3 regions of the Shinella sp. HY16 genome follow, and region 2 is predicted to be linked to each of the others. Evidence: riboswitches for the same ligand, from Rfam matches in the RefSeq annotation. Region 2 holds a riboswitch; each other region holds the start of a gene.
The links. Region 2 has a riboswitch for thiamine pyrophosphate ahead of thiB (thiamine ABC transporter substrate binding subunit). Riboswitches for the same ligand answer to the same signal wherever they lie in the genome.
Positions count from the first base shown of each region.

Region 1 (3,935 bases), 510 kb from region 2:
GACGCCGTTCTTGAAGGCAAGGCCGGAGCGGGGGCGGACTTGCCCCTCGTAACCGGACGGGATTTCGAAGACGAAGCCGGTCGGCACCAGGGTGCGCTTGCCGGGCAGCAGTGTCAGCGATTGATCTTCTGCCACGGCGGCACGCAGGTCCATGCCGGCGGCGCCGCCGGTCTCGTAGGCGGGAAGTTCTATGCCCGCGCCATGCGGCAGGCGGAGAAGGCTGAGCATGGGCTGGGTGGAGGCGTGTGCGTTCATCCGCCCATAAGCCGGCCGCAGTCCCACCCCGTCAATTGCATCTTCCCGGCGGAGCCTGTAAAGACCGCGGCAACTCACAGGATATTGCAGAAAATGGCCGAAACCCTTGCAGAGGCGGTCTCCCGCCGCCGCACCTTTGCGATCATCGCGCACCCGGATGCCGGTAAGACCACCCTCACGGAAAAGCTCCTGCTTTTCGGCGGTGCCATCCAGCTCGCCGGCGAAGTGAAGGCGAAGAAGGACCGCATCCAGACCCGTTCGGACTGGATGAAGATCGAGCGTGAACGCGGCATCTCCGTCGTCACCTCGGTGATGACCTTCGAATATGACGGCAACGTCTTCAACATTCTCGATACGCCCGGCCACGAGGACTTCGCCGACGACACCTACCGCACGCTGACGGCGGTGGATGCTGCGGTCATGGTCATCGACGCCGCCAAGGGCATCGAGCCGCGCACGCTGAAGCTGTTCGAGGTCTGCCGCCTGCGCGACATCCCGATCATCACCTTCGTCAACAAGATGGACCGCGAGAGCCGCGACCCCTTCGAAATCCTCGATGAGGTGGAAGAGAAGCTGGCGCTCGACACCGCGCCCATCACCTGGCCGGTCGGCCGCTCGAAGACCTTTTGCGGCTCCTATCACCTGGCCGAGCGCACCTTCCGCGGCTCGGACACGCAAGTGCAGCCGACGAAGATCGACGACCCGGCCGTCGTGGCGAAGAACCTGCCGGAAAACGAGCGGGCCGCCTTCACCGAAGAGCTTGAACTCGCCCGCGAGGCCTGCCGGCCCTACGATCAGGAGGCCTTCCTTGAGGGGCACATGACGCCGGTCTTCTTCGGCTCGGCGCTGCGGAATTTCGGCGTGCGAGACCTCATCAACGCACTCGGCGCCTTCGCGCCGCCGCCGCGCGATCAGGTGGCGGATGTGCGCAAGGTCCACGCCTCGGAAGACAAGATGACGGCCTTCGTCTTCAAGATCCAGGCGAACATGGACCCGAACCATCGCGACCGCATCGCCTTTGCCCGCGTCTGCTCCGGCATGCTGGAGCGTGGCATGAAGGTGCGCCTTGCCCGCACGGGCAAGACGATCGGCCTTTCCGCCCCGCAGTTCTTCTTCGCCTCGCAGCGCCAGCTGGCCGATACGGCCTATGCCGGCGACGTGGTGGGTATTCCCAACCATGGCACGCTCCGTATCGGCGACACGCTGACGGAAGGCGAGGCGCTGGTCTTCGAAGGCGTGCCGAACTTCGCGCCGGAAATTCTGCGTCGCGTGCGGCTGGAAGACGCGATGAAAGCCAAGAAGCTGAAGGAGGCGCTCCAGCAGATGGCGGAGGAGGGCGTCGTGCAGCTCTTCTCGCCGGAAGACGGCTCGCCCGCCATCGTCGGCGTCGTCGGTGCGCTGCAGCTCGACGTGTTGAAGGAGCGGCTTTCGGCGGAATATGGCCTGCCGGTCTCCTTCGAAATGTCACGCTTTTCCGTCTGCCGCTGGATTTCCTCGGACAGCGCAGCGGAGCTGGACAAGTTCGTCACCCAGCGCCGCGGCGATATCGCCCGCGACCTTGACGGCGACCCGGTCTTCCTGGCGCAGGATGCCTTCTCGCTGCGCTACGAGGCAGAGCGGTATCCGGCAATCAAGATGGTTGCCATCAAGGAATACCACGTCACAAAGGCCTGATTGGGCGGGTTACCTGCCTGCGAATCCATCGGCCGCCTTCTCCCTGCGGACAGGGAGAAGGATGCATGGCGCCGGGGGCAAACGCTCCTGTACGCCACTTTCGGCGTGACAGGCGCCGCGTCATTTGCGAAAACTCGTTTAAGACAGGGGCGTCCGCCGGAAGGCGGGCTGAGAAGCACCCTTTGAACCTGAACCGGATCATGCCGGCGGAGGGAGTCGAACGGGTGCCGCATCGCAGCCACCCCGAGGCCACCCCTGCCGAAAGGAGGCGAGATGGCCGACACAATCGCAAACATTCTCTCGATCGCGGGCTCCGACCCCTCGGGCGGCGCGGGCATACAGGCGGATCTCAAGACGTTTGCCGCGCGCGGTGCTTACGGTATGGCGGCCCTGACGGCCCTGACGGCGCAGAATACGCAAGGCGTTTCCGGCGTGCATCTGGTGCCGCCCGGCTTCGTGGCGGCGCAGATCGCCGCGGTTTTCGCCGATATCCGGGTGGATGCGGTGAAGATCGGCATGATCGCCTCGGCAGAGATCGCCGAAGCCGTGGCCGCTGCCCTCTCGCCGCATCGTGATGTGCCCATCGTGCTCGACCCGGTCATGGTCGCCAAGGGCGGGGCTTCGCTCCTGGCGCAGGAGGCCGTCGCCGCACTGACGCGCCAGCTGCTGCCGCGCGCAAGCGTGCTGACGCCGAATCTGCCGGAGGCGGCTGCCCTCCTGGGCGAGGCGGAGGCCGTGGACCGGGCTGGTATGGAGGACCAGGCAAGGCGGCTGCTTGGCTTCGGGCCGAAGGCGGTGCTGCTGAAGGGCGGTCATCTGCCGGGCAGCGAGAGCCCCGACGTGCTCGCGACGCCAGACCGGCTGCACTGGTTCGAGGGTGTGCGGGTGCTGACACGCAACACGCATGGCACCGGTTGTTCCCTGTCGAGCGCAATCGCAGCCGAACTCGGCAAGGGACTGGCGCTCCCCGATGCCGTGGCGGCGGCCAAGCGCTTCATCGCCGGTGCCGTGCGCATGTCGGATGCGCTGACCGTCGGCTCCGGCCACGGCCCGCTGCATCATTTTCACGCTCTTTAGGACCGGTCGGCAGCCCGCTCAGGCCGTTACCGGTCGGCGAGTGCAAGCCTGAGGCCCATGAGGCCGAGGGCGGCGGCGAAGCTGCGCTGCATCCAGACGATGACCGCCGGCCGGCTCAGCACCTGCCGGCGCAGGCCGGCGGCAAGCGCTCCATAGCCGACGAAGACAAGGAAGGTGAGCGCCATGAAGATGCCGCCGAGGAAGAGCATCTGTCCGGTGGCATCGCCGGAAGTGCCCGCCGGGATGAACTGCGGCAGGAAGGCGAGAAAGAACAGCGAGAGCTTCGGATTGAAGATGTTGGTGAAGATGCCCTTGCGCACGATCCTTGCCGCGCCGCCGACCGGTGCCTGCTCCGGCCCGACATCCAGCGCATTGCTGTCCTTCAGCAGGCTCCAGGCGATGAACAGGAGATAGGCGACGCCGATATAGCGCAGCACCTCGAAGGCGAGCGCACTGGCATGCAGCACGGCGGCGAGGCCAACGACGCTGGCGAGGATATGCGGGATGATGCCGAGCGTGCAGCCGAAGGCGGCCAGAACAGCAGCGCGGAACCCGCCGCTGATGCCGAGCGCCAGCGTATAGATCACGCCGGTGCCGGGCAAAAGGATGACGACGAGCGAGGTAATGAGGAATTCGGAAGTCATGTCTGGTTCCATGCGGCTTGAAAGACGGCAGGGAATACCGGAAGGGCGGCGCGGGTCTTGAACGAAATTGCGGGATGCAGGCCGTTCAGGCGCGGGCGGCGAGATAGGTGCCAGGTGTGTAGCCGTAGCGGCGGGTGAAATTGCGCGTCATGTGGCTCTGGTCGGCAAAGCCGGCCGCAATCGCTGCCTCGGCGAGCGGCGTGCCGGAAGCAATCAGCCGCCGGGCAAGCTCGGTGCGGCGCTGGAGCAGGTAGGCATGCGGTGTCAGGCCGGTGAGGCGGGCAA
Region 1 covers NZ_JAHYXL010000001.1:4,073,990-4,077,924, forward strand. The annotation lists gene dut (dUTP diphosphatase) at 1-255, opposite strand, end outside; gene K0P03_RS19995 (peptide chain release factor 3) at 349-1,929, shown strand; TPP riboswitch at 2,065-2,161, shown strand; gene thiD (bifunctional hydroxymethylpyrimidine kinase/phosphomethylpyrimidine kinase) at 2,203-3,006, shown strand; gene K0P03_RS20005 (LysE family translocator) at 3,033-3,650, opposite strand; gene K0P03_RS20010 (AraC family transcriptional regulator) at 3,736-3,935, opposite strand, start outside.
Region 1: another riboswitch for thiamine pyrophosphate. It lies ahead of thiD (bifunctional hydroxymethylpyrimidine kinase/phosphomethylpyrimidine kinase); the one in region 2 lies ahead of thiB (thiamine ABC transporter substrate binding subunit).

Region 2 (3,935 bases):
ACGAGTCCGGCGATCCCCGGCAGGACCCGCCGGATGACGGGCCATTCGATAAGCCGGAACACCGCGCCGCTGCCCATGCCGAGATTGGCGGAGGTCAGCCAGTATTCGGCCGGAATGCGCTCGAGGGCCGCCAGCAGGAAGCGTGCGGCGAGCGGCAGGTTGAAGAAGACATGGGCGATCAGGATGCCGGCAAGCCCGTAGACGCTGACCGGGTTCTGCAGCCCGGCGAGCCCGAGCAGGTCGTTGACGACGCCCTGCCGGCCCCAGACCTCGATGACGCCGAGGGCGGCGACCAGTGCCGGCAGGCCGAGCGGCACGACGGACAGCCGGATGATCCAGACGCGGCCGGAAAAATCCCGCTGTCGGGCGAGCGCCCGGGCGACCGGAATGGCGAGCAGGACGGACAGGAGTGTGGAGAGTGTCGCCTGCAGCAGAGTGAACTGCGCGACGCGCCCGATATAGGCATCGAGGAGCGGCGCGCCGGAGCCGGGGCCGGCATGGGCGAGAAGCACGACGGTCGCCGCACCGACGAAGACCAGCACGGTGCCGAGGGCGAGGCCCCCGGCGACACGCAATGTCCGTCGCTCGGTGCGGGCGAAGATCACGTTACTTGGCACTCATCGCCGCGAGCCATTCGTCGATCCAGGCCTTGCGGTTGGCTGCAACCTCGTCCGACGACATCAGGAAGGTCTTTTCCGGCTTCACCAGCGCGTCGAAGGCGGCAGGCAGCGGGTCCTTCGTCTTGGCGGCCGGCATCATCCAGTTGGTTTCCGGAATGATCGACTGGGAATCCGGACCGGTCATGAAGGTCAGGAACTGGCGGGCAAGATCCTTGTCGTCAGCGGTGCGCGTCAGGCCGGCGACTTCGATCTGCACGTAATGGCCTTCGGAGAAGGCGGCGGCCTTGTAGCGCTCGGTCTTCTCCGCGATGACGTGGTAGGCCGGCGAGGTCGTGTAGGACAGCACCATCGGCGCCTCGCCCTTGGTGAAGAGGCCATAGGCTTCCGACCAGCCGGGCGTGACGGTCAGCACGCGATCCTTGAGCTTGCCCCAGGCCTCGCCCGCCTTGTCGCCATAAACCGACTTCACCCAGAGCAGCAGGCCGAGGCCGGGCGTCGACGTGCGCGGGTCCTCGATGACGATTTTTTGCGACGGGTCACCTTCGACGAGGTCCTTGAGGCTCGTCGGCGGGGTCTTCAGCGTCTCGCTGTCATAGACGACGGCGAAATGGCCGTAGTCGTAGGGCAGGAATGTGTCGTCGGAGAAGCCGCCCGGCACGGTGAGGTCCGCCGGCGAAAGGCCATGCGCCTCGAAGAGGCCAGTCGCCTTGGCCTCGGTGATGAGGTTGGTGTCGAGGCCGAGAACGAGGTCGGCCTTGGTGCTTTCGCCTTCGAGCTTCAGGCGCGTCAGAAGTTCCACGCCATCGGCGACGCCGACCCATTCGACCGTGCAGCCGCAGGTCTTCTCGAAGGCTTCCTTGACCTTCGGGCCGGGGCCCCATTCGGCGACGAAGCTCTCATAGGTGTAGACGGTCAGCGTCTTTTCCTGCGCGAGCGCGGGAAGGGCGAGGGAAACGGCCAGTGCCGCGATGGTGGAGAAAAGTGTCTTGCGCATCCGCGCCTCCTTGTTGTTCACAAAACGGGAGTAGGGCGCAGGATGTGCCGTCTAATCCCTCCGCCGGTACGAGCCGGATCAGGTTCTTCGGGTTGGCGAGACCGCCTCTCAGCCAGTGGATCAAAAAAACCCGCTGGCACCCCGTTAGAGCAAGGCAAGGCATAATCCCGCTTGTGACAGTACGCAAGGGGCAAGCAAAAGGCCGGCGCAAGCGCCGGCCCTGCCGTTCTGAAATGTGTCGGGCCTTAAAGGCCGAAGGCGTCCTTGAACTGATACCACCAGGAGCCGATGGTGGAATATTGCGCACGGAACATGCGCCCACCCGGGAAGGGAATCCAGGGCAGCTTTTCGAACTGGCTGAAGCGCGAGAGATCGCCATCGACCGCTTCCGAGAGGATGCGGCCGAAGAGATGCGAGCCGGTGACGCCGTGGCCGCTGTAGCCGTGGGCAAAATAGGTGTTCTTGCCGATCTTGCCCATCTGCGGCACGCGCGAGAAGGAGAGGGCGAAGTTGCCGCTCCAGGCGTAGTCGATTTTTACACCCTTCAGCGAGGGGAAGACCTTTTCGAGGTTTGGGCGGATTTTTGCGCGCACGTCCGCCGGGTCGGTGCCGCCATAGACGGTGCCGCCGCCGAAAATCATGCGCTTGTCGGCGGAGAGGCGGAAGTAGTCGAGGATGTAGCGGACGTCCTCGACGCACATGTCGCTCGGGATCAGCGCATCAGCGCGCTCGGCGCCGAGCGGCTCGGTGGCGACCATCTGGGTGGAGACGGGCATGACGCGCGAAACCAGTTTCGGCACGACATGGCCGAGATAGGCATTGCCGCAAAGCACGGCGACCTTGGCGGTGACGCTGCCCTTCGCCGTGTGGATGACGGGCTTTTCCGCCTCGTGCTCGACGCGGGTGACGGGCGACTGTTCGTAGATTACGCCGCCGAGCGATTCGAGCGCCTTGGCCTCGCCGAGGGTGAGGTTGAGCGGGTGCATGTGGCCGCCGGTCGTGTCCAGCATGCCGCCGATATAGGCATCGGTGTTGACCAGCTTGCTGATCGCCGCCTTGTCGAGCATCTGGTGGTCGTCCATGCCGTAGCTCTTCCAAAGGGCCTTCTTGTGCTCGAGGTCCTTCATGTGGGCAGGCGTATAGGCGGCATAGATATTGCCGGTCTTCATGTCGCAATCGATATCGTATTGCGAGACGATGCGGCGGATGATCTTGCCGCCTTCCTGCACCAGGCCGCCGACGAAGGCGCCGGCCTGGTCGCCGTAGCGGCGCTTGATCGTGTCGAGGCTGGCGTTGAGGCCATTGACGATCTGGCCGCCGTTGCGGCCCGAGGCGCCCCAGCCGATGCCGGCGCCCTCGACCATCACGACCTTGTAGCCCTTTTCGGCAAGGTGGATGGCGGTGGAGAGGCCGGAATAGCCGGCGCCGAGCACGGCGACGTCGGCGGTGACAGCGCCTTCCAGCACCTTCGGTGTGCGGATGATGTTGCGGGAGGCGGCGTAGTAGCTGTCGGGATAGGCGCCGTTGCCGGCATAGGACTGGGTGTTGGCCATCAGACGATTTCCAGGTAGGCGCTGAATTCGAAGTCGGTCACCTGTTCGGCAAAACCGGCGATTTCCTGCCGCTTGCAGGCGATCAGCATGGAGCGGAGATCCGTGTCGAAGATCTCCGAGACGATCGAGCCGTTCTCGAAGGCGGTGACGGCAGAGCCCCATTCCGAGGGGATGCGCGGCAGCTGCGAGAGATAGGCCCGGCCCGAGACCGGTGCCGGCGGCTCCCACTTGTTGCGGATGCCGACAAGGGCGGCGCCGAGAATGCCGGCCATGACGAGATAGGGGTTGGCATCGGCGCCGGCGACGCGGTGCTCGATGCGGCGCGCCTTGTTGCTGCCGCCGGGGATGCGGATGGCAGCGGTGCGGTTCTCGTAGCCCCACGAAACGGAGGTGGGGGCATGCGTATCCGGGCGCAGGCGGCGGTAGGAATTGAAATGCGGCGCGAAGAGCAACGTCGATTCCGCCATGCCGCGCGTCAGGCCCGCGACGGCATGTTTCATGATATCAGAGCCTTCGGGCGTGTCGTTGTCGAAGACGTTGTTGCCGTCCTCGTCGATCAGGCTGAAATGCATGTGCATGCCGCTGCCGGAGCGCATGCCGTAGGGCTTTGCCATGAAGGTGGCGGCAAAACCATGCTTGCGCGCGACGCCCTTGATGATGCGCTTGAAGAACAGCGCGTCGTCGGCGGCCTTCAACGGGTCGTCGGAATGCATCAGGTTGATTTCGAACTGGCCGATACCGTTTTCGGCGACGGCCGAATCCGCCGGC
Region 2 covers NZ_JAHYXL010000001.1:3,568,187-3,572,121, reverse strand. The annotation lists gene thiP (thiamine/thiamine pyrophosphate ABC transporter permease) at 1-602, opposite strand, end outside; gene thiB (thiamine ABC transporter substrate binding subunit) at 607-1,614, opposite strand; TPP riboswitch at 1,653-1,768, opposite strand; gene K0P03_RS17570 (NAD(P)/FAD-dependent oxidoreductase) at 1,860-3,167, opposite strand; gene K0P03_RS17565 (glutamine synthetase family protein) at 3,167-3,935, opposite strand, start outside.

Region 3 (3,935 bases), 390 kb from region 2:
GCGAGATCGGCGGCGTGGGCGGCGATCTTGTAGGTGATGACGCCGACCTTCACGTCGTCGCGGTCCGGTAGGCCGAGATGTTCCTTCGGCGTGACGTAGCAGAGCATGGCGGTGCCGAACCAGCCGATCATTGCCGCACCGATGCCCGAGGTGATGTGGTCGTAGCCGGGGGCGATGTCGGTCGTCAGCGGCCCGAGCGTGTAGAAGGGCGCCTCGCCACAGACCTTCAGTTGCTTGTCCATGTTCTCCTTGATCTTGTGCATCGGCACATGGCCGGGGCCTTCGATCATGACCTGGCAGTCCTTTGCCCAGGCGATCTGCGTCAGCTCGCCGAGCGTTTCGAGTTCGGCGAACTGCGCGGCGTCGTTGGCGTCAGCGATCGAGCCGGGGCGCAGGCCGTCACCGAGCGAGAAGGAGACGTCATAGGCGCGGCAGATGTCGCAGATTTCCTCGAAATGTTCGTACAGGAAGCTTTCCCGGTGGTGATGAAGACACCACTTGGCCATGATCGAGCCGCCACGCGAGACGATGCCGGTGACGCGGTTGACGGTGAGCGGAATATAGGCGAGCCGCACGCCGGCATGGATGGTGAAATAATCGACGCCCTGTTCGGCCTGCTCGATCAGTGTGTCGCGGAAAACCTCCCAGGTGAGGTCCTCGGCAATGCCGTTGACCTTTTCCAGCGCCTGGTAGAGCGGCACGGTGCCGATCGGGACCGGTGAATTGCGGATGATCCATTCGCGGATGTTGTGGATGTTTCGGCCGGTGGAGAGGTCCATGACCGTATCGCCGCCCCAGCGGATCGCCCAGACCATCTTCTCGACCTCTTCCGCCATGGAGGAGGTGACGGCGGAATTGCCGATGTTGGCGTTGATCTTCACCAGGAAATTCCGGCCGATGATCATCGGCTCGGCTTCTGGATGGTTGATGTTGGCGGGAATGATCGCCCGGCCGCTTGCGACTTCCTGGCGGACGAATTCCGGCGTGACGAAGTCGGGGATGTGGGCGCCGAAACTCTCGCCGTCGCGGATGAGCGCCTCTTTCGCGGCCTTGCGGCCGAGGTTTTCGCGGATGGCGATGAATTCCATCTCGGGCGTAACGATGCCGGCGCGCGCATAGGCGAGCTGGGTGACGGCCTTGCCGTCCTTCGCCCGGCGCGGACGGTTGCGAATGGGGAATTCCGGTGTCAGCCGCTCCCCGGTGGCAAAGCCGTTGTCCTCCGGACGGATGTGGCGGCCGTCATAGTCCTCGGTATCCCCGCGTGCGGCGACCCAGGCCTCGCGAAGCCGCGGCAGGCCGCTTTCGATCGAGACGACATGGGTGGGGTCGGTATAGGGGCCGGAGGCGTCGTAGACGATGACTGGCGGTTCGCCCGAGGTCGGGTGCAGGGCGATCTCGCGCATCGGCACGCGGATCTGCGGGTGCTGCTCGCCGGCGATGTGGATCTTTCGCGAGGCGGGCGGGGCGCCTGTCGTGACGGTGGGAGTGAGCTTCTGGGCGGCAATATTCATTCGTGAGGCTCCAAGTTTGCGATTGGAGACCCAGTCCTAGAGCCGGAATGATGGAAGGACGCGTAGGCGGAATCCGGGTTGCGGATTTCGGGTTCTACAGCGCTTGCACCGTCCCTACGCCAGTATGAACTGGATCAGGTTCAACGGGTCACTGCGCTGCGAATGCCAGCAGTATCTCAGCCCCTTGTCGGGACCCCCCTGGTGAATGCTCTAAGCAAAGACGCTGCCGGCTGATTTGTCAACCGGGTAAAATTCGTAAGAAATTACTTACGTATATTGCGGTGCGAGAAGCAAAAAACGGCGGGGTTTTGCCCCGCCGTTTCCTCTTGAATCATTTGCGAAAACTACTCGCGCTCGCCAGTGAAATTCAGCAGAAGCTGGAAGATGTTGACGAAGTTCAGGTACAGCGAAAGCGCACCGAACACGGCCATCTTCTGCTGCGATTCCTGGTCGATGTTTTCAGCATACTGCTGCTTGATGTTCTGCGTGTCCCAGGCGGTGAGGCCGACGAAGACGACGATGCCGATCACTGAAATTGCGAACTGCAGCGCGCTCGAACCGAGGAAGATGTTGACGACCGAGGCGATCACGACGCCGATAAGGCCCATGATCAGGAACGAGCCGAACTTCGCGAGGTCACGCTTCGTCACGTAGCCATAGAGGCTCGTCGCGCCGAACATCGAGGCGGCGATGAAGAAGGTGCGGGCGATGCTCGTGCCGGTGAAGACGAGGAACACCGAGGCGAGCGACAGGCCCATGACGGCGCAGAAAGCCCAGAAGGTCATCTGCGCGGTGCTGGCCGACATCGTCTGGATCTTGAACGAGAAAAAGAAGACGAAGGCGAGCGGCGCCAGCATCACCACCCACTTCAGCGGTGAGGAGAAGATCGGCACGTAGAGGGCCGGCGTCGAGCCGACGATGAAGGCGATGAGGCCGGTGATCACAAGGCCGGCGCCCATGTAGTTGTAGACGCGCAGCATGTGCTGGCGCAGGCCCTCGTCGAAGAGGGCGGCCGACTGCGCCTGCGCGCCGTAGCCAAATCGCTGTTGTACGGGATCCATCGAATAACTCCTTCGGTTTGGACGCGGTTGATCAGTAGAGCGTGCGCGAAAGATCGCGCGCGGTTTCCGCCAGGTCGTCGGCCTTGCGGCTTTCCGAAACCAGCGCATAGGCGACATCGCCGATCTGCCAGTAGGCGGCACGGGCATTGTCGGCGTGGAAGAGCAGGACGTGCTGCACGCCGAACGAGCCGGGGCGCACCGCAAAGAGCGACAGGCGCTCGCCCTTGCGTGGTTCCAGCACCAGTTCGACGCTCGGACCATAGGCCGAGGGGAAGACCTGCGTGTCGATCACGCCCCAGCCCTTCGGCAGGTCCGGCAGCACGATCGCGGTTGCAGAGCGGATCTCGGCCGGATCGAAGGTCTCGGTTTCCGGCTGGGATGCCATAGTATCGCGCAGCAGCGTCGTCTTGTGCGCGCGCACCGCCTCCTCCACGAAGGCAGGCGGGGGCGTGGAGGCCACGACCTCGGTGGCGCCGAAGGGGCCGAGCACGGCATGGGCCGTCCAGCCGGCGGCCACGAAGAGGGCGATGGCTGCAGCACGGCGGAAGACGGAGAAGATGCGGCGACGCGACAGCGCGCGTTCCAGGAGCCGGGCGGCCTCGCGCGTTTCCTGCCGGGTCACCGTGCGGTGGTCGGCAAGTGCCAGGCGCAGCTCGTCGCGCACGCGCAGATCCTTCATGATCTGCGCCGCGACCTCCGGCCGTTCCGAAAGATAGGCCTCGACCTCGATGCGCCGGCCGACGGCGAGCTGCTCGTCGACATAGGCGTTGAGATCGGATTCGAGAATGGGGTCATTGCTTGTCATCGCCAGTGCCTCCGACGATTCTGAGATGCGTGACGGGAGCGGCGCTGCCGCTCTGTTCAAAGGCGCGCAGCCGCTGGCGCGCGCGGGCGACACGCGACATCAGCGTGCCGACCGGGATGCCGAGCGTTTCGGCTGCTTCCTGGTAGGAAAGTTCCTCGATCGCGACGAGGTGCAACGCTTCGCGCTGTTCTTCCGGCAGGGCGAAGAACGCGTTGCGCAGCTGCGTCAGGCGCACCGAATGGTCCTGGTTTGCCGGGATGGAGACCTCTGCCAGCTCCGCGGCGGCGTCGTGGCGGCGCTCCTGCGAGCGGCGCTGGCGCAGGCGGTCGATATGCGCATTGTGCAGGATCGACATCAGCCAGTTGCGTACGCTGGCGCCGGTGCGGAAGGTGGACTGCCGCTCATAGGCCTTGACCAGCGCATCGTGCACCAGGTCCTCGGCCTCGTCCGGATTGCGGACGAGCGAGAGCGCATAGCGCCTCAGCGCTGCGAGCTGTCCGATCACGTTGAAGCCGGGTGTCTTTCCGTTCATACCCCAATATACGAAAGCCGGGCGAC
Region 3 covers NZ_JAHYXL010000001.1:3,177,983-3,181,917, reverse strand. The annotation lists gene thiC (phosphomethylpyrimidine synthase ThiC) at 1-1,511, opposite strand, end outside; TPP riboswitch at 1,605-1,721, opposite strand; gene K0P03_RS15705 (Bax inhibitor-1/YccA family protein) at 1,856-2,572, opposite strand; gene K0P03_RS15700 (anti-sigma factor family protein) at 2,604-3,377, opposite strand; gene K0P03_RS15695 (sigma-70 family RNA polymerase sigma factor) at 3,364-3,909, opposite strand.
Region 3: another riboswitch for thiamine pyrophosphate. It lies ahead of thiC (phosphomethylpyrimidine synthase ThiC); the one in region 2 lies ahead of thiB (thiamine ABC transporter substrate binding subunit).